3 regions of the Stappia sp. ICDLI1TA098 genome follow, and region 1 is predicted to be linked to each of the others. Evidence: riboswitches for the same ligand, from Rfam matches in the RefSeq annotation. Region 1 holds a riboswitch; each other region holds the start of a gene.

Region 1 (7,557 bases):
GCCATCGCGCAATGCTTGGTGGCGTCGGCCGCGCCGGTGTCGAGTTTCCAGGCGGCCTGCCGCAGGAAGATGCGCGCCGCGGACAGCTCGGTTTCCATGTCGGCGAGACGGAACTGCAGGGCCTGGAACCGGTCGAGCGACTGGCCGAAGGCGCTGCGCTCGCCGGTGTAGCGCAGTGCCGCGCGAAGGGCCGCCTCCGCCCCGCCGAGGGCGCATGCGGCGATGTTGAGACGGCCACCGTCGAGCCCTTCCATCGCATAGGAGAAGCCGCGTCCCTCCTCGCCGAGCAGGTGGTCGGCGGGGACGGTGCAATCGTCGAACTGGACCTGTGCGGTCGGCTGGGCCTTCCAGCCCATCTTGCGCTCCAGTGCGCCAAAGCTGAGGCCGTCGGTTCCCGCTGGTACGGCGAGCGTCGAGATACCCTTGGGGCCGTCCTCTCCGGTCCGGCACATCACAACATAGAGATCCGAATAGCCGCCGCCGGAGATGAAGGCCTTGTTGCCGGTGAGGCTCCAACCGGCATCGTTGCGTGTCGCACGGCTCCTGAGGGCCGCCGCATCGGAGCCCGATCCGGGCTCGGTCAGGCAGTAGGAGGCCACCGCCTTCAGCGAGGCAAGCCGTTCCATCCAGGTGTCGCGAATGGCCTCGGAGCCGTATTTCGCAATCATGTTCAGGCACATGTTGTGAATGGATATGAAGGCCGCAACGGACGGGCAGGCCATCGACAGGGCCTCGAAGACGAGAACCGCGTCGAGGCGCGTCAATCCGGTTCCGCCAAGCTCCTCGGGCACGTAGAGCGCTCCGAAGCCAAGCTCTCCGGCGGCTTCAAGAGCCTCGCGCGGGATGGTTCCCTGACGCTCCCAGTCGGAGGCGTGCGGTGCGATGGCCTCTTGCCCGAAGGCGTGGGCGGTGTCGAAGATCAGACCTTGCTCTTCCGACAGTGTGAAATCCATGAAAGCGCTCTCCCTATAGCGTTCGTGCACCGACTCCTCCTGTCGGCGGCAACCTGTGGCTGCGATTTTCCGGGATTGTCAGCTCGATCAGGTGGAATTTCTTTTCGAATTTGCTTTGAAATCGCCAATATGAAAAATCATGTGCCGGCTTTTTCGGAAAGTTAAGGGGAATGTTTCATGGCACGACAGCTCGACGAAATTGATCGCAGAATTCTCAAGGCGCTGGTCGATGACGGGCGGCTTTCCAACACGGAACTGGCCCGCAAGGTCGGGCTGTCGCCCAGTCCGTGCTGGCAGCGGGTTCGTCGGCTGGAGGAAGAGGGGATCATCACCGGCTATACGGCCGTTCTCGACCAGGAGGCGCTGGGCATGGGCGACACGGTGATGATCGAGGTCTCGCTCGACCGGCACAACGCCGACACGCTGGAGAGCTTCGGCCAGTCGATGGCGGCTTTGCCGGACGTGCTCGAGGTGCACATGATGGCGGGGGAATACGATTACTTCGTCAAGGTGGCGGCGAGCGGCACCAAGGGGGTGGAGCGCTTCCTGCGCGAGCAGCTGTTCGGCGTGGAAGGCTTGCGCAACTCGCGTTCGAGCTTCTCGCTGCGCTGCCTGAAGCGTGTGACGTCCTGTGTGCCGGACGAGGCCTGAGGCCCGTTCGGGCCTCAGGCGCCATGGTCAGTTTCGCCGTCCGACCAGCGCGAGCACGAAGATTGCGCCGAGCGCCGTTGTGACGATGCCGACGGGCAGTTCCTGCGGTGCGAGCAGTGTACGCGCGGCAATGTCGCTGGCCAGCAGAAGTGCCGCGCCGATCAGGGCGGCGAGCATGATCAGGCCGCCGTGCAGCGGCCCGGCGAGCGCGCGTGCCATATGCGGAACCATCAGGCCGACGAAGCCGATCACGCCGGTCAGAGAAACGAAGGCGGCGGTGCCGAAGGCGCAGACCAGGAAGGTTGTGGTGCGCAGCCTGCCGACATCGACGCCCAGCGTGCGGGCGGTGTCCTCGCCGGCGAGAATCGCGTCGAGACGACGGTGGTTGATCGTGGCAAAGGCGAGAACGGCGGCAAGGCCGACGGCGGCGACGGGAAGGATTTCCCAGCGCGCGAGGCCGAGCCCGCCGAGCGACCAGAACAGAACCGAATGGGCGGCGCGCTGGTCGCCGGCGAAGACGAGGTAGTTGGTCAGCGCCATGAACAGGAAGGACACCGCGAGACCGGCCAGCACCAGTTGTGCCGGCCCCCGGTCGCCGAGTCTGGCGTTGAGCGCCAGAACCACCGCGGAGGCGGCCATGCCGCCGGTGAAGGCTGCGGCGGGCAGCGTCCAGATGCCCAGCAGGTCGCCGGTCACGGTGATGACGAACACCGCGCCAGCGGCGGCACCGGATGAGAGGCCGAAGAGGAACGGGTCGGCGAGATCGTTGCGCGTCGTTGTTTGAAGCAGGCAGCCGACAACACCGAGGCCCGCGCCGGTGAGCAGGGCGAGGATCGCGCGCGGCAGGCGCAGGTCGGTGACGATCCGCCCCAGTGGCGTGGCGGCTTCCGGTCCGCCGGAGAGCGCGCCGATGACCGTCGACAGGGGAAGCGGCGTCGACCCGACCACGATCGCGGCAATGACGAGAACCGCGACCGCCAGCACCCCGGCGGCCGCGAGTACGAGCATGCGCATGGCTCAGAAAGCGTCCGGATAAAGCGCGCGGGCGATTTTTTCCACGCCGTCGATATTGGCGGGACCGGGCGTCAGTTCCTCATAGCGCAAGGCGAGGGTGCGGTTGTCCTCGACCGCCTTGAGGTGGCTCATTACCGGGTGGGCGCGCAGGAAGGCCATGAGCTTTTCGGCTCCGCCGCTGTCCTGATAGTCGAGCAGGATGATGAAGTCCGGATCTGCGGCGGCCACCGCCTCCCAGGAGGTGGTGCCCCAGCTCGTCTCCATGTCGCCGGTGACATTGCTGCCGCCGGCCGCGGAGATCATCGCCGTCGGCATGGCGAACCGACCGGCGGTGAAAGGTTTGTCCTCACCGGAATCGTAGAGGAACACCGTCACTGGCGCGCGCCCGGCCACAGCGGCCTGCACGGCGGCGACGCGCGCCTTCCAGCCCTCCACCAGCGCCTGCGCCTTGTCCTGGCGGTCGAAGATCTCGCCGAGCCGCAGGATGTCGCCATAAAGCAGATCGAGCGAGGCGGCGGGGCGGCTCTTGTCGACGTGGATGCAGCTTTCGGTGAGGATCAGCGTCTTGACGCCCTGGTCGGCGAGCGTCTCCGGCGTTACGTCGCCGCCGGGCTTCATGCCGTAGTACCAGCCGCCGAAGAAGACGTCTGCGCCGGAGGCGACGATGTTTTCCAGCGAGGGATACTTCGGCGCGATCTCCGGTAGCTCGCCGCGTCTGGCTTCGAACTCGGGCGTCGTCTTGTACCAGCCGCTGATGCCGCTGACGCCGACCATGTGATCCTGAAGATCCAGTGCGAAGGCCATTTCGGAAATGTTGATGTCCTGCGTCACCATGCGCTCGGGCGTGGTCTCGAAGGTCAGTGGCTGGCCGCAGTTGTCGACGGTGACAGGTGCGGCATGGGCGGTGCCGGCAAGCAGGAGCGCGGCAAGCGCGGCGGTGAGACGGATCATGAAAGGCCCTTTCGGTGAAGGCAGGCGATGTGATGGGAAGGTTGCGGCCGCGCCGGAGAGGGATCAGTCCGCGAGCGCGGGCACCGCTTCAGGCGTCGTCCGGCGGATCGGGATGTCGAGGGCGCACAGCATGCGGTCTTCGGAGGGGTGCGGAAGGCGGTGCATGTCGACCTCGAAGGTCGCACGCACCCGAGCGCTTGAGAGGACGTCTCGCGGGTGTCCGTAGGCCGTCAGCCGGCCTTCGTCGATCAGCGCGACGTGGCTGGCGAAATCCTCGATCAGCGTGAGATCGTGCAGCACGGCGATGACCGTGATGCCAAGGCGGGTGACCAGGCTGAGCAGGTCCCCGCGGGCCCGCGGGTCAAGATGATTGGTCGGCTCGTCGAGAACCAGAAGCCTTGGCTCCTGGCACACGGCGCGGGCGATCTTGGCCCGCTGCCGTTCGCCGCCGGAGAGGCTCCCCATGGTTCGCCGCGACAACCCCGTCAGGCCCGCCACGGCTAGAGCTTCGCCGAGGGCTGCCTGATGGGCGCGGGCGTCGAGTGCCCGGCGATGGGGCAGGCGGCCGAGCGCCACGTAGTCGGCGACGGAGAGGCGTCCATCCGGCTCCTCGCTCTGCCCGACGTAGGCGATGGCGCGGGCGCGCTCGTGGATCGGCACACGCGCAAGCGAACGCTTGCCCAGCAGGATCTCGCCGTCGCCGGCAGGTGCAAGACCCGCGATCATGCGCACCAGCGTGCTCTTGCCGGCTCCGTTCGGGCCGGCGATCACCAGGATCTCGCCTGCATGGACATGGAAGGAGACATCCTCGACGAGCCGTTGCCCGCGTGCGGTCGAATAGCCGACGCCGATGAGTTCCAGGGTGGTTTCCAGGCCGCTCTCGTGTGTCATTCAACGATCTCCGCGTTTGCCATGGAAAGCGGGAAGGCGACGACGGGCGCGGGCAGGCGGGCCAGGGTCTTGCCCTTCAGAGCTTCCGGGCGCTGGAGCGAGGAACACCATCCGTCCGCCAACTCGAGGTATTGTCCGGCGAAAGTGGCAATCGCCGAGATTTCCTCGTCTGTCTCGATGCTGCCGAAGAGATAGCCCGCCTTGCCCGGCGCCTGGATGGCAATGGCGCAGGGGCGGCCGCAGCCGGCCATGCAGGCCGCACCAGTCACGGCCACGGATGGTGCCAGTCCCTGGTCGCGCAAGGCAGTGCACAGGCGCTCGCTCACTGCCGGGCCGACACGCTCGCCGTAACGGGTGCTGCCGTCCTCGTCGACGGTGCGTGCCCGGCAGGTGGTGCAAACGATGACGACCGCGCCGGCCATGGCGGACGGGGCCGTGTCGTCAGCTCGCGTTTCGCAAGGGATCAGGTCGTGCGCCATCTACATCCTGCCGGTCGGAAAGACGGGGCAGGAGAAGAACGCAGGCGGTCTGATGGCGCACCTTCGGCGTGCGCGCTATCGGAATTGCCATGTCGCCCTCCCGGAACACCCCGTCCGGTCACTGGTGAATCCACGATGGCAGGTCTCCTGGCTCGCGGGTCATCGCCTTCCCCACCTTCCCGCCCGTCAGGGCAGTGGCAAACCGGGGTCGGCTTTCCGCTCACAGTTGCGGGGGCAGCCACGGTTTCGGTCCCTGCTGGGTACGCCTCACCGTGTTCCCTTTTCATGCCCTCGGAGATTCTCGTCGGGCAACCATCGCAGCTGAAACTGGCAGATCGGCCGGGGTGCTGCAACCGGCTTTCGTCGCCCTCTCGCCGCATACCGCTAGTCTCCGCCGGCGTTCCAAAGGGGAAAGGGGTCGGCAAGGCCTGTCCAACGCTCCGGCTTGAAGGCGGTCGCCTCCACCAGGCAGGCGTCGAGATCGGCGCGAAGTCGGGCTTCGTCCATGTCGCTGACGCCGATGAAGACGATCTCCTGGCGTCGGTCGCCCCAGACCGGGTCGAAGAGAGGTCGCATCGCCTCGCGCCACTCCGGGTGTTCCGGCCAGTAGGAGGTCGGTACGGCGCTCCACCAAAGCCCGCGCTTCTCGGTTCGCACGATGCTGCCGGCCTGGCTGATCTCACCGACGAAACGCGGGCGCGTCGCCAGCCAGAAGAATCCCTTGGCGCGGATGACGCCGGGCCAGGTGGTGTCGATGAACCGCTTGAAGCGTGTCGGGTCAAAGGGGCGGCGCGCCCGGTAGACGAACGAGCGAACGCCGTATTCCTCGGTTTCGGGGATGTGGTCGGCATAGCCGTTCATCTCCTTGAACCAGAGCGGATGCGTCTGCGCCCGCTCGAAGTCGAAACGGCCGGTGCCGAGAATGTCCCCGGCGGCGACTTCGGCGAAATCGGTCTCGATGACGTGGGCGTCGGCGTTGAGCGCGCGCACGATCTTGCGCGCGGCGGCGAGGTCGTCAGGGCTGGCCGAGGAGACCTTGTTGAGGACGATCGTATCGGCAAACTCGATCTGGTCGACGAGCAGGTCGACCAGCGTGCGCTCGTCCTCCTCGCCCAGGGATTCGCCCCTGTCTGTCAGGAAGTCGGTCGAGCCGTAGTCCTTCAGCAGGCTCGCTGCGTCGACCACGGTGACCATGGAATCGATCTGAGCCACGTCCTCGAGGCTGACATCATCCTCGTCGCGGAAGGAGAAGGTCGCGGCGACGGGCAGGGGTTCTGAAATGCCGCTCGCCTCGATCAGCAGATGGTCGAAGCGATCTTCGCCGGCAAGCCGGAACACTTCCTTGAGAAGGTCCTCGCGAAGCGTGCAGCAGATGCAGCCGTTGGTCATCTCGACCAGTTTCTCTTCCACGCGGGACAGGTTTGCTCCACCTTCGCGGATCAGGCTGGCATCGACGTTGACCTCGCTCATGTCGTTGACGATGACGGCGACGCGTAAACCTTCCCGATTGGAGAGGACGCGGTTCAGGAGCGTGGTCTTTCCAGCGCCGAGAAAGCCGGAGAGAACCGTAACGGGAAGCTTCCCTTTCGGGTGCGGACGGGGAGGCATGGCTGGCTCGCTGTGTCTGATGGGCTGTTCTGCGGGGACGCCGAAAACTCGGCGCCCCCGCGTTTGCGTCATCCGTCAGTGGCTGTGACGGGAGAGGGTGAAGGAGAAGGTGGTGAAGTGATTGATGGTGTCGGCCTTGGCCGGGTCGTCGGTCGGGGCCTTGTAGGAGGCGGCGATGACGTTCAGGCCTGAGTTGCGCACGGTGATACGCGCCTTGCCCTCGGCATCGGTGCGCACCGGGCTCGCCTCGCTGTCGGTCGTGTATTCGGCGGTGACGGGCACGTCTGCGACCGGAACGCCGTCGGCAAGAACCTTGATCTCGAGCGTGTCGCCGGCATGCAGATGAAGAGGGTCGGCTAGCGGCACGATCTCCAGCGGCAGACCCTGCGGGCGGGGAGCACCGCCCGGCTCGCCGACAAGCGAGACCGCGTGCTTGAAGTTGCGGCCGGCAGTCCGGGCGTCGGTGACTTCGTCCTTCGCCTTGTTTACCCAGCTGCCATCCTGGCGCTCGGTCCAATAGCCGTTGTCCATCGTCGCGCTGACGTAGACGGCGCTGTCCGGCAGGCTGAAGGTGACATGATCCTTGGCCTTGCGAACATCCGGCGCCACCGCCTTGCCGTCGCCGGTGGCTGCGGCAAGGCTCGTGAGCTTTGCCGGGTCATAGGCCTCGTCCGAGGCACCGTGACCGTAGACGATGGCCTGATCGCCGTGGCGCTGGGCGATCCAGATGCCATGGGCTGAGGCCGAGGCAAGCGAGGCCAGGAAAAGCGCGGCGGCGGTTGAGGTGCGAAGCAGTCGCATGAATGCGTCCTTTATGTGATAACATAACATATTTGGGTGATGAAAACCCACGCCACAACACGCCACCGGGAGCCGGCAGCGAGACGGAGACGGGTTCGGCGGGCAAGGTCGCGCAACGCCAGGCGGCGTCGCTGCGACGGTGCGGGGAGAATGCCGGCGCGCAAGCAGTGGGCGTTGCGCACCGGCGTGGTCAGGTCAGTCGTTCGCCG
Region 2 (7,557 bases), on a different contig from region 1:
GGTACGCTCGATTCCACCGGCTACGAAGGGTTCCTGCGCGAGGAGACCCGGCGCGTCATCCGCTGGCAGGAGGACATCGGTCTCGATGTGCTCGTCCACGGTGAATTCGAGCGCAACGACATGGTGCAGTATTTCGGCGAGCGCCTGTCGGGTTTCGCCTTCACGAAACACGCCTGGGTGCAAAGCTACGGCTCGCGCTATGTCCGGCCGCCGATCCTCTTCGGCGACGTCTCGCGGCCGAAGCCGATGACGGTTGGCTGGTGGCGCTACGCGCAGTCGCTGACGCAACGACCGGTCAAGGGGATGCTGACCGGTCCGGTCACCATCCTCAACTGGTCCTTCGTACGCGATGACATCCCCCGCAGCGAAACCTGCCGCCAGGTCGCGCTTGCGATCCGCGACGAAGTCGCCGATCTCGAGACGGCCGGCGCGCGGATGATCCAGATCGACGAGGCGGCATTACGCGAAGGATTGCCACTGCGGCATGCGGACTGGAAAGCCTATCTCGACTGGGCTGTCGGCTGTTTCCGCCTGGCGTCTTCGGGCGTCGAGGACGAGACCCAGATCCATACGCACATGTGCTACTCGGAGTTCAACGACATCATCGAGGCCATCGCGGCGATGGATGCGGATGTGATTTCCATCGAGACCTCGCGCTCGAAAATGGAGCTGCTCGATGCGTTCCAGGGGTACAGCTATCCGAACGAGATCGGGCCGGGTGTCTACGACATCCACTCGCCGCGCGTGCCGACGGTGCGGGAAATGACGAACCTGCTGATGCTCGCGCGCGAGCGGCTTTCCGATGCACAGCTCTGGGTCAATCCCGACTGCGGCCTGAAGACCCGCAAGTGGGACGAGGTGCGCCCGGCACTCGTGAACATGGTCGAGGCCGCCCGCCAGTTGCGCTCGCTTGCCCGGGAGGCGGCGGAATGATGGCCAAAGCGCCGCTCGCGGGACGTGCCGCCACCGCCTGACCGGCGATATCGCATGAACAGGGCCCGTGCCGGAGCGATCCGGCACGGGTTTTCGCTGTCTCAGTCCCAGGCGAGCGCGCCGCCGTTCTGGTACTCGATCACGCGGGTCTCGAAGAAGTTCTTCTCCTTTTTCAAGTCCATCGCCTCGCTCATCCAGGGGAAGGGATTGTCCGTCTCCGCAAAAACCGGAGAGAGGCCGAGCTGCGCGCAGCGCCGGTTGGCGATGAACTGCATGTACTGCTCGCAGGCAGCGGCATTCAGACCCAGGAAACCGCGCGGCATCGTGTCCCGTCCGTAGGACGCCTCCAGGTCGGCCGCCCGTTTCACCATGTCGCGCAATTCGTCCTGGAACGCCGGTGTCCAAAGATGCGGGTTCTCATGCCGGATCTGGTTGATCACGTCGATTCCGAAGTTCAGGTGAATGCTCTCATCGCGCAGGATGTATTGATACTGCTCGGCGATGCCGACCATCTTGTTGCGCCGTCCAAGCGAGAGGATCTGCGCGAAGCCGGTGTAGAACCACATCCCCTCGAAGACGACGTAGAAGGCGACGAGATCGCGCAGAAACGCCTGATCCGCCTCCGGCGTGCCCGTCTCGAACGAGGGGTCGTCGAGATGACGTGTGTACTCCAGCGCCCAGGCGGCCTTGTCGGTGATCGAGGGCACTTCCCGGTACATGTTGAACAGCTCGCCTTCGTCGAGGCCGAGGCTCTCCACGATGTACTGGAACGTATGGGTGTGCACCGCCTCCTCGAAAGCCTGGCGCAGCAGGTACTGCCGGCACTCCGGGTTGGTGAGGTGGCGGTAGATCGCCAGCACGATGTTGTTGGCGACAAGGCTCTCCGATGCGGCGAAGAAGCCAAGGTTGCGCTTCACCATCCGCCGCTCGTCCTCCGTGAGGCCGTCGCGCGACTTCCACAAGGCGATATCGGCCTGCATGGAAACCTCGGTGGGCATCCAGTGATTGTTGCAGCCGGAGAGATATTTCTCCCAGGCCCATCGGTACTTGAGCGGCAGAAGCTGGTTCACGTCGGCGCGCGCGTTGATCATGCGCTTTTCGTCCACCGTGACGCGGGCGGCCCCGCGATCGATGGCGCCAAGACCTGTGGCATCCGCTGCGGGAAGCGGCGAGGACGGGGCGGCGGGCGCGGCCGCCGTGCCGTTGTCTGACCAGTCGAGCATGTCTGTCTCCGTTGTCCGGTGTGTCTTGAGGGCCGCTTACTGGCAGGCTTCGCAGTCGGGATCGTCGATGGCGCAGGCCTGCACCTGTGTTGCCGGGACGGGGTCAAGCGGGGCGGACGCCGGGCCGCCGGCGGAGACGGCGTTGAGCTTGCCGTCCGTGCCCTTGAGGGTCGACTTCTCGACGTGAGTCGCGGAGCTGGAACGCAGGTAATAGGTGGTCTTCAGCCCGCGCTGCCATGCGAGCCGATAGGTCTCGTCGAGCTTTCGGCCCGACGGATTGGCGACATAGAGATTGAGCGACTGCGCCTGGTCGATCCACTTCTGTCGACGCGCGGCGGCCTCGATCAGCCATGATGCCTCGACTTCGAAGGCCGTTGCGTAGAGAGCCTTGAGATCATCGGGGATACGGTCGATCCTGCCGACGCTGCCGTCGTAGTACTTCAGGTCCGAGACCATGACCTCGTCCCACAGACCGCGTGCCTTGAGGTCGCGAACCAGTGCCGCGTTCACCACGGTGAAGTCGCCGGACATGTTCGATTTGACGAAGAGGTTCTGATAGGCCGGCTCGATCGACTGGGAGACGCCGCAGATGTTGGAGATCGTTGCCGTCGGCGCGATCGCCATGCAGTTGGAATTGCGCATGCCGACGCGCCTGACGCGCTCACGCAGGGAGTCCCAGTCGAGCCGGGAGGTGCGGTCGGGCACGAACCCGTCGCGCGCCTCCGCCAAGAGATCGAGGCTGTCGACGGGCAGGATGCCCTTCGACCACAGCGAGCCTTCGAAGCTTGCATAACGACCGCGCTCGGCGGCAAGCGCCACCGAGGCCGAGATCGCGTGGAAGCTCACGGCCTCCATGCTCCGGTCGGCGAAGTCGACGGCCTCCGGCGAGGCATAGGCGATGTGCTGGGCCTGGAGCGCGTCCTGGAAGCCCATGATGCCGAGGCCGACCGGGCGGTGGCGCAGGTTGGAGCGCCGGGCCTCCGGGATCGTGTAGAAATTGATGTCGATGACATTGTCGAGCATCCGCATCGCGGTGGCGACCGTGCGCGCCAGCCGGTCGTGGTCGAGACCGTCCGCGGTGACATGGGCGGCAAGGTTGACCGAGCCGAGATTGCAGACGGCGACCTCGTCCTCCGCCGTGTTCAGCGTGATCTCCGTGCAGAGGTTGGAGGAATGCACGACGCCGACGTGTCCCTGCGGAGAACGGATGTTGCAGGGATCCTTGAACGTGATCCAGGGGTGCCCCGTCTCGAACAGCATGGTCAGCATCCGCCGCCACAGGTCGACGGCCCGCACCTGCCTGAACACCTTGATCTCGCCGCGCGCTGCGCGCGCCTCATGGGCCTCGTAGGCGGTCTTGAAGGCAGGGCCGTAGAGATCGTGAAGCTCCGGCGTCTCGTCGGGCGAGAACAATGTCCAGGCCGCGTCGGCCTCGACACGCTCCATGAACAGGTCCGGCACCCAGTTGGCGGTGTTCATGTCGTGGGTGCGCCGGCGGTCGTCGCCGGTGTTCTTGCGAAGGTCGAGGAATTCCTCGATGTCGATGTGCCAGGTCTCGAGATACGCGCAGACCGCGCCCTTGCGCTTGCCGCCCTGATTGACGGCGATGGCTGTGTCGTTGGCGACCTTCAGGAAGGGAACGACACCCTGGCTCTCGCCGTTGGTGCCCTTGATATGAGCGCCGAGCCCGCGCACCTGCGTCCAGTCGTTGCCAAGTCCGCCGGAGTATTTGGCGAGCAGCGCATTGTCCCGGATCGCCTTGAAGATGCCGTCGAGATCGTCCGAGACGGTGGTCAGGAAGCAGGACGAGAGCTGCGGGTGGCGGGTGCCGGAGTTGAAGAGTGTCGGCGTCGAGGTCATGAAGTCGAAGGAGGAAAGAAGCCGGTAGAACTCGATGGCGCGGGCTTCCCGGTCTATCTCGTGCACGGCGAGCCCCATGGCGACGCGCATGAAGAATGCCTGCGGCAGTTCGATGCGGGTGCCGCGCGCATGCAGGAAATAGCGGTCGTAAAGCGTCTGCAGGCCGAGGTAGTCGAATTGCATGTCGCGCTCGGGCGCGAGTGCGGCGGCAAGAGTGGCGAGATCGAAGCGGGCGAGCTCCGGATCGAGAAGTTCCTCCTCGATGCCGCGTCGCACATAGGCGGTGAAATAGGCGCCGTAGCGTTCCGCCATCTCCGCCTGCGTCGCCTGGTCAGGGCGTCCGGCAAGGAACGACAACGCCTCGCGGCGCAGCTTGTCGTTGAGCAGGCGGGCGGAGACCTTGGCGTAGTTCGGCTCACGCTCGATCAGCGTGCGCGCGGCGAGGATCGGTGCCAGTGCCAGCTCGTCGGCGCTGATGCCGTCATAGAGATTGCGTCGCGTTTCGGCGAGGACCGTCTCGCTCGACACGTCGGCGAGTCCGCCGGTCGCTTCGCGGATGACGGTTTCGAGCCGGGCGTCGTCAAGGGCGACAAGGGTTCCGTCCGCCGAAGTCATGCGCAGGGCGGGCGGCGTGGTCATGGCCGGAGCCGTCGCGGCGCGCTCGCGCTCGCGTTCCCGCGCGCGCTCCTCGCGGTAGAGAACATAGGCGCGGGCGACCTTGTGGTGACCGCCACGCATCAGCGCCAGTTCCACCTGGTCCTGGACGTCCTCGATGTGGAAGGTGCGACCGGCCTCGCCACCGCGCGTCAGGCCGGCGACGACCTGCTCCGTCAGTCCCTCGACGATGTCGTGCACGCGGTGCGAGGCCGCGGAGCCGCTGCCCTCGATGGCGAGGAAGGCCTTCGACAGCGCCAGCGTGATCTTGGAGGCGTCGAAGGGCGTCACGGTGCCGTTGCGGCGGATCACCCGGCAGCCGGGATCGGCGGCCGGAACGGATTGAGCCCGGAGATCCGGACGTTCGGTTGCGATGGTCAGAGACATCGGCTTCAAACCCCAATTTATTGGGGGCAAAGGCCGAGCGGATGCAGGAGGAGGCCGCCGCGTGATGCAGCGACGATTGATCCATGCGATCCACCGGGACACCCCGCCCAGGGACGATACGTTGGTGTCACGGCAGGTCTCCTGGCTCGCGGGTCACAGCTTCCGTCCGGCCTTCCCGAAACCCTCAGGTTCCAGTGACGCGATAGGGACGTTGGCTCGTCGCTTACAGTTGCGGGGGCAGCTTCGGCCTTGCCGTCCCGATTCAGGACGGCGCACCGAATTCCCTCTTAGCTCTCGATCCTGAGAATCGAGAGACCATGACTACAAGATATGGTGGTTGAAGCCGGATCTTCCGTCAATTGATTGTGTTCGACCATCCAAGAGATTTTCTCGGTGGGAGCCTGGCGTGACGAAGCGTTGCCATAAGAAAAGGCCACGGCCGCTTGCGCGACCGTGGCCCCGTGATGCCGGGTCAGGGAGACCCCGGCCTCACTTCATGCCGAGCTGGACGCGCAGCGTTTCGGCAAGCTCCTTGATCGTCGCCTCGGGGTCGGCACCTTCGGTGACCTCGACCAGCGCGGCCGAGATAAGGTCGGTCACGGCGACGCCCTCGGTGCCCGGATAGGCGTACCAGGGGCCGGCGTAGTTCGCGATCTGGGTGTGGGCGACAAGCGCGTTCGGGTTCTTTTCATAGAACGAGCCGAGATAGGCCTTGTCCTCGATCACGATGGAGTTGGCCGGGGCATAGCCGGTCGATTCCACGATGATCTTCTGGCCTTCGGGGCCGGTCACGAAGGAGATGTACTCCCAGGCGGCCTTCTGCTTGGCCGCATCCTTGGTCAGCATGACGATGCCGGAGCCGCCGGTGGGGAAGTAGACCTTCTCCTTGTCCTCGGTGGCGATCGGCAGCGGCTTCACCGCGAGCGTGAAGGCATCTCCGGCGCCCTGCTCGAAGCGCGTCTGCAGCGAGGAGCTCTCGAACATGATGCCAAGCGTACCGGCCGGCAGCGCCTGGCGGGCGTCGCTGTCGGCGTAGGACTTCATGCCGCCTTCCTTGGCGAAGCGCTGGTAGAGGCGCGCAGCCTCGATGCCGGCTTCGCTGTCGAGGGTGATGTCGGTCTCGTCCTCGTTCATCGGGCGCCCGCCATAGGCGCCGAGCAGCGACTGGTAGCGCCAGTCGTGGCGGTCGATCCATACGCCGTCGATGTTGTCGCCAAGCGCGTTGATCTTGGCGGCGAGCTCGATCACCCCGTCATACGTGGTGGGGAAATCGTCCATCGAGCCGCCGGCTTGCTCGACCAGCTTGGGGTTGACGTACATCACCAGCGTCGAGGCGGACGTTGCAAGCGCGTGCTGCTGGCCCTTGAAGCTGCCGAGCGAGAGCAGGGCGGGCGTGTAGCCGGCCTTTGCGGGATCCTCGCCGAGGAAACCCTCCAGCGGCTGCGTCAGGCCGCGCTCCTGCAGGATGCGCCAGCGGTTGAGGCCGACATAGGCGACGTCCGGCGCGGTGCCGGCGACAGCCTCGCGCAGCAGGCGCTGGACGCCTTCCGGATAGCCCTCGGCGGCGCCGTCGAGGGTGACCTTGATGTCGGGATGCTTGGCCATGAAGGCATCGGCGAGCACCTTCTGCGTGTCCGCCCAGATGGTCGGAATCGCATAGTGCACGCGGATTTCGGTTTCCTGCGCGGTCGCGGCGGTGGCGGTGAGCGCGAAGGCGGCGGCGAATAGGGCACGTCTCATGCTTGACACTCCTTGTTGACGTTTCTGCACGCGCGGTTTTTCCCGCGTCTTTCGTGGTTCCCGCGTTTCAGCCCTTGAGCCCGCTTGCCGCGAGGCCCTGGGTGAACTTCCGCTGCGCCACCAGAAAGGCGATGACCAGCGGAGCGGTGATGATCACGGCCGCTGCCATCAGCGGGCCGACGTCGTCACCGGATTCCTCGTCCCGGAAGTAGAGAATGCCGCGCGGCGGAGTGGCGAGATGCGGATCGGTCGTGGCGATCAGCGGCCAGAACAGGTCGTTCCAGTGCGCGGTGACGGAGAAGATCGCAAAGGCGGTGGCCGCCGGCATGACAAGCGGGAAGGCGATGCGCCAGACGATGGCGGTCTCGCTCAGCCCGTCGACCCGGGCGGCCTCGAAGAGCTCCACCGGAAGCTGCGAGAAGGCCTGGCGAAACAGGAAGATGCCGAAGGCTGTGGGGACGAACGGCAGGATCAGCGCCCAGTAGGAGTTGAGGATGCCAGCCTGCGCGAAACCCAGGAAGATTGGGATCGCGGTGACGTGGAACGGCACCAGCAGTGCGGCCAGAACCAGCGCGAAGACGAGGCCGCGCGCCTTGAAGTGGCGCTGGGCGAGCGCATAGGCGCAAGGCACGGCGAAAAGGACCTGGAAGATCAGGATGCCGGACACCACGACCAGCCCGTTCCACAGGAACAGCGGCACGTCGGTGCTCGTCAGCGCGACCCAGAAGTTCTGCCATTCGATGCGCGACGGCAGGAGTTG
Region 3 (7,557 bases), 300 kb from region 1:
GTGGTCGCGCACAATGCCTTCCGCTACTTCGAGCGCGACTACGATGTTCTCTTCCTCGCTCCGCAAGGTGTCTCGACCGAGTCAGAGGCATCGGCCGCGGATGTTGCCTCGCTCATCCGCGAGATCAGGGAGAAGCGCGCGTCTGCCGTCTTTGCCGAGAACATCGCCGATGCGCGACTGGTGGAGCAGATCGCGTCCGAAGCCGGACTGACGCTCGGAGGAACGCTCTATTCCGACGCGCTGTCGCCGCCGGATGGCCCGGCAGCCAGTTATCTTGACATGATGCGTCACAACGTTCGGACACTCGCCACCGCCATCAAGGGCGGCTGAACTTCCATGAGGTGGGGTCAAATCCGCCCTCTCATGTAATGTAATATCATATCATACAAAAGGAGAGATGAATGAGACGGTTTATCCTGGGGGCATCTGCCCTTGCCCTTTCCGTGGGCCTCGCCGGTCCCGTAGCTTTGGCGGATGAAGACATCACGCTCTACCGTGTTTTCGTCGGCGACCATGTCGAGGGCAAGATTACGGCATTCGATCTCGGCGAACCAGACAAGCGCTGGTCGTTCGAGACCACCGGCCAGGTCAAGCTCTACAGCGTTGACGAAGGCGCAGCCATTGTAGCGGTCCAGTCCGACCACGACGTCGTGAACTTCATCGACAGCGGCATCTCGCTGCACGCGCACGGCGATCATTCAGACATCGACATTGAGGACCCCAAGGCGGCCGAAGCAACCCTGACAGGTCCGCGCCCGTTCCACATCATCGACCACGACGGCAAGGTGGTGATCAATTTCGACCGCGGCGGGTACAACGAGATTGTCGACGCTCACGAACTCTCGCACGGCGAGGTCGAGTCCACTCGCTTGCCGCAAGCCCGTGCACATCACGGCTTTGCTGCACCGATCGGCAAGCACTGGGTCACGACGGTCGCTTCCGACGTGCCGGTTGAAGGCGACGCCTTGCCTAAGCGGGTTGGCATGCAGACGGTCAAGGAAGACGGAACGCCGGTCGGCGAGGTTGCCACCTGCTCCGGAATTCATGGCGAGGCGTTTTCCGGTGCCTTCCTCGCGGCTGGATGTGATGAAGGCGTGCTGACGGTCACTGCCGGAAGCGATGCACCGACCTTCAAGATGCTGAAATATTCAAACGACCTGCCGGCCGGCCAGAAGACCGGAACACTGCTCGGTGCCAAGAGCATGCAGGTCTTCCTAGGGAACTACGGTGCCAATGGCCTTGTGGTGGTTGACCCCGCCGACGAACCACACTTCCGCTACATAAAGCTTCCGTTCCGACGTATCGACTTCGCGCTCGATCCGGCCAATGCCCGCTTTGGCTATGTGCTCACCGAAGACGGCACGCTGCATCAACTGGACATCCTCGACGGCGCGGTGGCCAAGAGCGAAAAGGTGACCGAGTCCTACTCGATGGACGGCCACTGGAACGACCCGCGCCCGCGGCTGGCCATGGCTGGCGACGAGATCGTCATGAGCGATCCGAAGGCCGGACTGGTTCGACGGATTGCGAAGGACACCCTGCAGGAATCCGGAACCATCGAGGTCGAGGGCATGCCATACAACATCACTGTTGCAGGCGGGAGCGGCAAGAACCATGAGGGCGAGAAAAGCCACGACCACAGTCATGGTGACGGACACAATCATGGCAAGGAGCACGCACACGATCACGGTGACGAGAAGGTCTACAAAGGCTATTTCGAGGACAGCCAGATCAAGGATCGCCCCCTCTCGGACTACGCGGGCGATTGGCAGTCGGTCTATCCGCACCTGAAGGACGGGACGCTCGATCCTGTCTGGACGCACAAGGCCGAAAGCGGAGACAAGACCGCCGACGAATGGAAGGCCTATTACGATGTCGGTTACAAGACCGACGTCGAGCGGATCACGATCAAGGGCGACATCGTCACCTTCTATCGTGACGGCCAGCCGGTCGAGGGCCACTACGCCTATGACGGCTACGAGATCCTCACCTACAAGAAGGGCAACCGCGGCGTCCGCTTCATCTTCAAGAAGACGAAAGGCGACGAGGCCGCACCTGCGTTCATCCAGTTCAGCGATCACAGGATCGCGCCCGAGGTCACCGACCACTATCACCTCTACTGGGGCGACGACCGTGCGGCCCTGCTGGAGGAGCTGACAAACTGGCCGACCTACTATCCGTCCTCGCTCAAGGCCGACGAGATCGTTCACGAGATGATCGCGCACTGATTGGGGACGCTTCTTCCAACAACCTCGCGCCCGGCTTCCAGCCGGGCGCGCCAAGAGGTTCTTCTGGCTGGCGACCCGCCCGGATTATGTCGGTGAAATCAGTCAGACCGGAGCGCTCATCCGCACAGAAAAGCATGGCCTGTGGTGGGCATCTGTCCGCAAGCATCAATGGCCGGATTATCCGGAATGGAAGGCAGCCATGAGGCCCTATCTCGATCCCGTGTGGGGCGATCGGCGCCAGGAGATCGTCTTCATCGGTTGTGATCCGATGGATGAGCGGAAAGTCCGCGCCGAGCTGGACGCTGGCCTCGTTCCGGAAACAGACTTCATGCCCGGCCGCAGGCGTGATCTAGCCGATCCGCTCCCGGCTTGGGAACGCAATGCCGTTGCTTCCTAAGCCGATCCGAAAGAACATTTCAAGCGAGATTGACAAGTGAAACACAATTCGAGACTGTCGCGCCGTCAAGGTTCTCCCTGTCGGAATTTCCGACAGGGAGCTAAGAGGGAATCCGGTGACCTTTCGAGGAATGCCGGAGCTGACCCGCAACTGTGAGCGGCGAGCCGCTTTGCCGTCAATGTCACTGGCATTTGAGCCGGGAAGACACGCAAAGCAGCAACGACCCGCGAGCCAGGAGACCTGCCTGACAACATAGAGTTCCGTGGTCGGGGATTGCCATGGGAGCGCGTACGCTGTGTTCGGTCTGCATGAACTGAACTCGCGCCACGTCTCCAGGTCCCCGTCTGCATGGCAGCGGGGATTTTTGATTGGAGCAGACTTCAACGTCAACGGATGCAAACCGGCACAACGAAGGAAACGGGCCTGCCGTTCTCGGCGAGGCTGTCCTGCTGGTCGCAAAGTCTGCATTCGCTGCCGCGCCTCATGCCGAGATGCAGCGACTTGCGTCCATAGCCGCACGTCTTCCCAATGTGGCACAGGCCATCTCATGTTTTTCCGAGCAAGGACAACCATCGCTGCGCGATGCGCTTCTGAACCTGCGCGGGCGCGGATTTGCGTCCATTCTGGTCGTTCCGCTGGTGCTTCCGATGGAACCGAGCTTCATGAACTGGATGACACGCTCGCTGAAGCGTTGGCAGGCAGAAACTCCTGACGGCTGGCCACCGATACGGGTCACCCGCGATATCGCCCAGAGTATGCACTTCGAAGCGTTGCTTTCCGCCATGATCGCAGATGCTGCAATCGCCCCCGTCATTGTTCCCGACGGCGCAAAGCCTGAGGCATCGTTGGTGCCAGCGCAGAAGCACCGCGTCCTCGTCTGCGAGGGCGGAGCCTGCAACGCCGCCGGCGCGGATGCAATCTGGGCACATCTGCGCAACGTGCAACAGCGCCGCAAACTGCGTGTGACCGGCTGCGGCACGATGACCGCAAAATCGACGTGCTTGGGCCCCTGCGCACTTGCACCAGTGGTCCAAGTGTTTCCCGAGTGTACCTATTACGGCGGTGTTACCGAGACTGCGATCGACCGTATCGTCGAGGAACATCTGCTCGGAGGACGCATCGTCGACGACTTCGCCTATCAACCGACCGGACGCAAGCAGCGCCTGCGCAGCAAGATTCAGCCAGATTCAACAGAGGACTGACATGAGACACATCACCCGAGCCACGCTTGCCGCGTTGGCCGTTTCCACGTGCGTTTTCACTGTGCCGGCAATAGCACAAGAAGCAATCCAGGCCGGCGCAACGTTCATCACAGCTGCTCTTGATCCGACCAAAGGGTCATCAAGCTGGGCGCTGGTCAGCCACGGTATTGGCGAAAAGCTGTTTATGGTCGACAAGGACGGCAATCTGGTGCCTGAACTGGCTGCAACGGCAGAGCGGACCGGAGACTTGACCTGGACCGTTAGCCTTGCGCCCGGCCGCTTCTTCTCCGATGGCTCACCTGTCACGGCGGCCGCCCTGAAAAAGGGGTTCGATCACACCTTCTCAAAACTGCCGGCGGCCAAATCCACCGGTGGCATGATCAGTTTCGAGGCGCAGGACGATCTCACGCTTGCGCTGACCACGGAGAGGCCGGTGCCGTTGATTGCAGCACTCTTCGCCGAATGGCCGCTTATGGCCTACACCACAAAGGAGGACGGCTCGTTCCTGTTCACCGGCCCCTATGCGGTCGAGGAGTTCAACGTCGACCAAAACCTGGCACTGAAGCCCAATACCAGTTTCCCCGGCGCGGAAGACCGTTCGCCGATCAATCTGCGCCGGTTTGGCGATGCGCAGACGATGGCACTGGCCTTCGAGGCTGGCGAACTCGATATTGCCTTTGGCTTGCCGGCTGAAGGCCTCTCACGGTTGAAAGCCAATCCGGGTGTCGCAATCAAATCCTTCCCGGTGGGCTACCAGTATTTCGGCTTCATCAACAATGAGCGACCAGCCGTATCGGACGTGAAAGTCAGGCAGGCGATCGATCTCGCCATCGACCGCCAGGAACTCGTCGCGGCGATCAACGCCGGCACTCCAGCCACAGGCGCTTTTGCACCATATTTCCCTTTTGCAGCGAAGGAGCCCCGCAACACGGACCTCGACAAGGCGAAGGCGCTTTTGGACGAAGCCGGTTGGGAGCCCGGTAGTGACGGCGTCCGCGAAAAGGATGGCCAGAAACTCTCCATACTGATCGTCACCTATCCGCAGCGGCCAGACCTGGTCACCATGATGCCGGTGGTGAAGGCGGCCCTCGCCCGCGTCGGCATTGCTTCCGACACCAGGGTGGTTGAGAATATCGGCGAATATGCTGCCGACGGCGCTTTCGACATTGCGCTCTGGGCACAGCATACTGCGCCCGCCGGGGACCCTGCCTATTTCTTTAACTCCATGCTGAAGAGCGATGGCCCGCTCAATCATGCGCGCTACAAGAGCGACGCGTTCGACGCGATCATTGCCAAATTTTCCAAGGTCGGAACGTCGGAAGAGCGCATGGAGATTGCCCTGGAGGCGCAGGAGCAGCTCTTCAAGGATGCTCCGGTAACATTCCTCGTGTCGCCGAGCTGGCATGTCGGCCTCTCGCAACGCCTCGCGAATTACGAGCCGTGGGGTTCAGACTATCACGTGATCCGACCGAAGATGGGCGAGGTGCGCTGAAAGAACTAGCGTGTTGGAGCATACGCTGAGATTGGGCCTGCGTGCGGCCGCCAGCTTGCTGGCGGTCTCCGCGCTGGCCTTCCTCGTTGTCGCGCTGATGCCGGCCGACCCTGTCGAGATCGCCATCCGTGCGTGGAACCTGCCCGCCGATCCTGCGACGGTCGCAGCGATGCGTGCCGAATGGGGTCTCGATCAGCCGCTGGCGCAGCGCTATTTCAGCTGGTTGTCGGGATTCGTCGCCGGCGACTGGGGACGCTCGTTCCGCACGGGGGAGGCCATCTTTGGCGAGTTCATGCAACGCCTACCCCTGTCGCTCACACTCGGCATTTCCGGCCTTGCGCTCGCGAGCGTGCTTGCGGTGCCGCTGGGCCTCGCCGCAGCGATGCGGCCACGGGGCATCGCTGACCGTTTCAGCCGTGGCCTCGCGATCGGTGTGCAGGCGGTGCCGGCCTTCTGGCTCGGACTGCTCCTGATCTGGGTGCTCGGCGTCAAGCTTCAGCTCATACGACCGTTCTCTGGCGGACCATCGATCTATGCGCTTGCCATCGTCCTCATCGCGATGCATTCGATCGGCCTGTTCGCGCGCATCTACCGGCGCGACATGCTTGAACAGACCGGGCAGCCCTACTTCCGCACCGCACTCGCCAAGGGACTGACTCATCGGCAGGCATTGTGGCATCACTGCCATCGCAGTGCGCTCTATGCAATGCTATCGGCGGTTCGCTCCGAGGCAGGCTGGGCGATTGGCACAGCGGCAACGCTGGAAGTGCTGTTCGGGTTGCCGGGTATCAGCCAGTTTCTTGTACAGTCCATCGGCGCACGCGATTATTCAGTGCTGCTTGCCTACATCATGACCGTCGCCGTCTGGATGTTGGCCATGAACGCTGCGGTGGAACTGGCCATGCGGCGACTGGACTCGCGTTCGGCATGAGACGCACCATCGTTCTCACGCTCCTTTTCGTGCTCACCCTCCTGTTGCTGGCGGGAGGGGTCTGGCAGCCGCAGGACCCCGATGCGGTCAACATCCTGTCTCGTCACCAAAGCCCATCGGCCGAACACCTGCTCGGCACCGACAACCTTGGCCGTGATGTTGCTGCACGTATGCTGGTCGCCGGCTGGCGCACGGCGCTCGTCGTGCTCGCCGTTGGCACAGTTGGTTTTCTCGGCGGCTCGATCCTCGGCACAATGGCCGCCATCCTCGGGGGCAAAACCGAACAGGCGCTTTTGCGCTTCTGCGAGTTGTTCATTGTGGTGCCGACTTTGATCTGGGCGCTCACGGCTGCCGCGATCTTCGGACTGTCGCCGCTGACCGCGGGGTTGGCGCTCGGTCTCGCAGGGATCGGACCTTACGCCCTGCTCGCCAATTCCCTGACACGCCGAACTCTGGGCCTGCCCTATGTGCACGCGGCGCGTGCGCTCGGTGCTGGCACCCCACGTCTGATGGCGAAACACATTCTGCCCAACACCTTGCCGATCATGTTCACTCACATTGGCAGCAATGCGGGCCAATCAGTTGTCAACTACGCTTCGCTCGCCTTCATCGGACTGGGAGCCGACCCCTCCAAGCCCGATTGGGGTTCCATGCTGTTCGAGTATCGCATGTTCATTTTCGATGATCCGATGCTGATGATCTGGCCGGGCCTGGCGATAGCAGCCATGGCGACGCTGATTAATATCGCATTCGACGGTTTACGGCCTCATCAAGCCCGATAGAACGGTCTATTCAACCTGATCTGCTCTTCATCCAGTGCCCGCTTTTGGGCAATGACTACCTCTGTCTGCGCAATCGAGATGGGTGCAATGCTACCGTCACTCCGGCCCGCCGCCTGCGGCGCCGTGGCTGGAGCTCTGCGTCTTCGTCTCACCTCCAGCGTCTTCACCTCGAGGCTTGTCACATCCGGTGTCTGCTCAGCGTGTCTCGTGTCCCCGGTGTCCGTCATCAGAACATTTGACACACCTAGTGGTGTGAATCAGCGGAGCGTGGGTCTCGTCGGGGGCTGATGTTTAGGCGGCGACTTCACGGTGTTGCAGGCGCCGATATTCGAGTGTCTTCCGCTTGATCCTTTCACGTCTTTTGATGATGGCCGGCGCGTCCTCCTCACCAGGTCGTAAGCGTGGAGCGCTTCCAGGTGTCGGGCGCGGTGCAGACATAGATGTGCTCGTCATCCCAGGCGATCTGGCCGGTCTCGCCTGTGTCGGTGGCACTTGCCGGGGTTTTCGGGCTGGTCACCTGCACAC

The links. A riboswitch is a leader RNA that binds a small molecule or an ion and turns the genes downstream of it on or off. The one in region 1 is predicted to bind cobalamin.
Region 2: it holds a riboswitch for cobalamin, as region 1 does, so the genes downstream of both, ACSLUQ_RS19650 (ribonucleoside-diphosphate reductase subunit alpha) here and ACSLUQ_RS08510 (DUF1636 family protein) in region 1, are expected to answer to the same signal.
Region 3: it holds a riboswitch for cobalamin, as region 1 does, so the genes downstream of both, ACSLUQ_RS07070 ((2Fe-2S) ferredoxin domain-containing protein) here and ACSLUQ_RS08510 (DUF1636 family protein) in region 1, are expected to answer to the same signal.

What each region holds. Positions count from the first base shown of each region.
Region 1 covers NZ_JBTZBT010000001.1:1,866,503-1,874,059, reverse strand. Annotated here, with positions in the region: gene ACSLUQ_RS08535 (acyl-CoA dehydrogenase family protein) at 1-953, opposite strand, end outside; gene ACSLUQ_RS08530 (Lrp/AsnC family transcriptional regulator) at 1,131-1,604, shown strand; gene ACSLUQ_RS08525 (FecCD family ABC transporter permease) at 1,632-2,618, opposite strand; gene ACSLUQ_RS08520 (ABC transporter substrate-binding protein) at 2,622-3,569, opposite strand; gene ACSLUQ_RS08515 (ABC transporter ATP-binding protein) at 3,633-4,460, opposite strand; gene ACSLUQ_RS08510 (DUF1636 family protein) at 4,457-4,939, opposite strand; cobalamin riboswitch at 5,060-5,271, opposite strand; gene ACSLUQ_RS08505 (GTP-binding protein) at 5,324-6,547, opposite strand; gene ACSLUQ_RS08500 (DUF4198 domain-containing protein) at 6,623-7,348, opposite strand; gene znuA (zinc ABC transporter substrate-binding protein ZnuA) at 7,544-7,557, opposite strand, start outside.
Region 2 covers NZ_JBTZBT010000005.1:70,935-78,491, forward strand. Annotated here, with positions in the region: gene metE (5-methyltetrahydropteroyltriglutamate--homocysteine S-methyltransferase) at 1-933, shown strand, start outside; gene ACSLUQ_RS19645 (ribonucleotide-diphosphate reductase subunit beta) at 1,035-2,156, opposite strand; gene ACSLUQ_RS19650 (ribonucleoside-diphosphate reductase subunit alpha) at 2,193-5,057, opposite strand; cobalamin riboswitch at 5,172-5,392, opposite strand; gene ACSLUQ_RS19655 (ABC transporter substrate-binding protein) at 5,547-6,797, opposite strand; gene ACSLUQ_RS19660 (carbohydrate ABC transporter permease) at 6,865-7,557, opposite strand, start outside.
Region 3 covers NZ_JBTZBT010000001.1:1,565,728-1,573,284, forward strand. Annotated here, with positions in the region: gene aztC (zinc ABC transporter substrate-binding protein AztC) at 1-330, shown strand, start outside; gene ACSLUQ_RS07060 (ZinT family metal-binding protein) at 1,572-2,228, shown strand; partial or broken gene ACSLUQ_RS07065 (GTP-binding protein) at 2,275-2,625, shown strand; cobalamin riboswitch at 2,676-2,887, shown strand; gene ACSLUQ_RS07070 ((2Fe-2S) ferredoxin domain-containing protein) at 2,994-3,827, shown strand; gene ACSLUQ_RS07075 (ABC transporter substrate-binding protein) at 3,829-5,319, shown strand; gene ACSLUQ_RS07080 (ABC transporter permease) at 5,333-6,250, shown strand; gene ACSLUQ_RS07085 (ABC transporter permease) at 6,247-7,032, shown strand; gene ACSLUQ_RS07090 (hypothetical protein) at 7,418-7,557, opposite strand, start outside.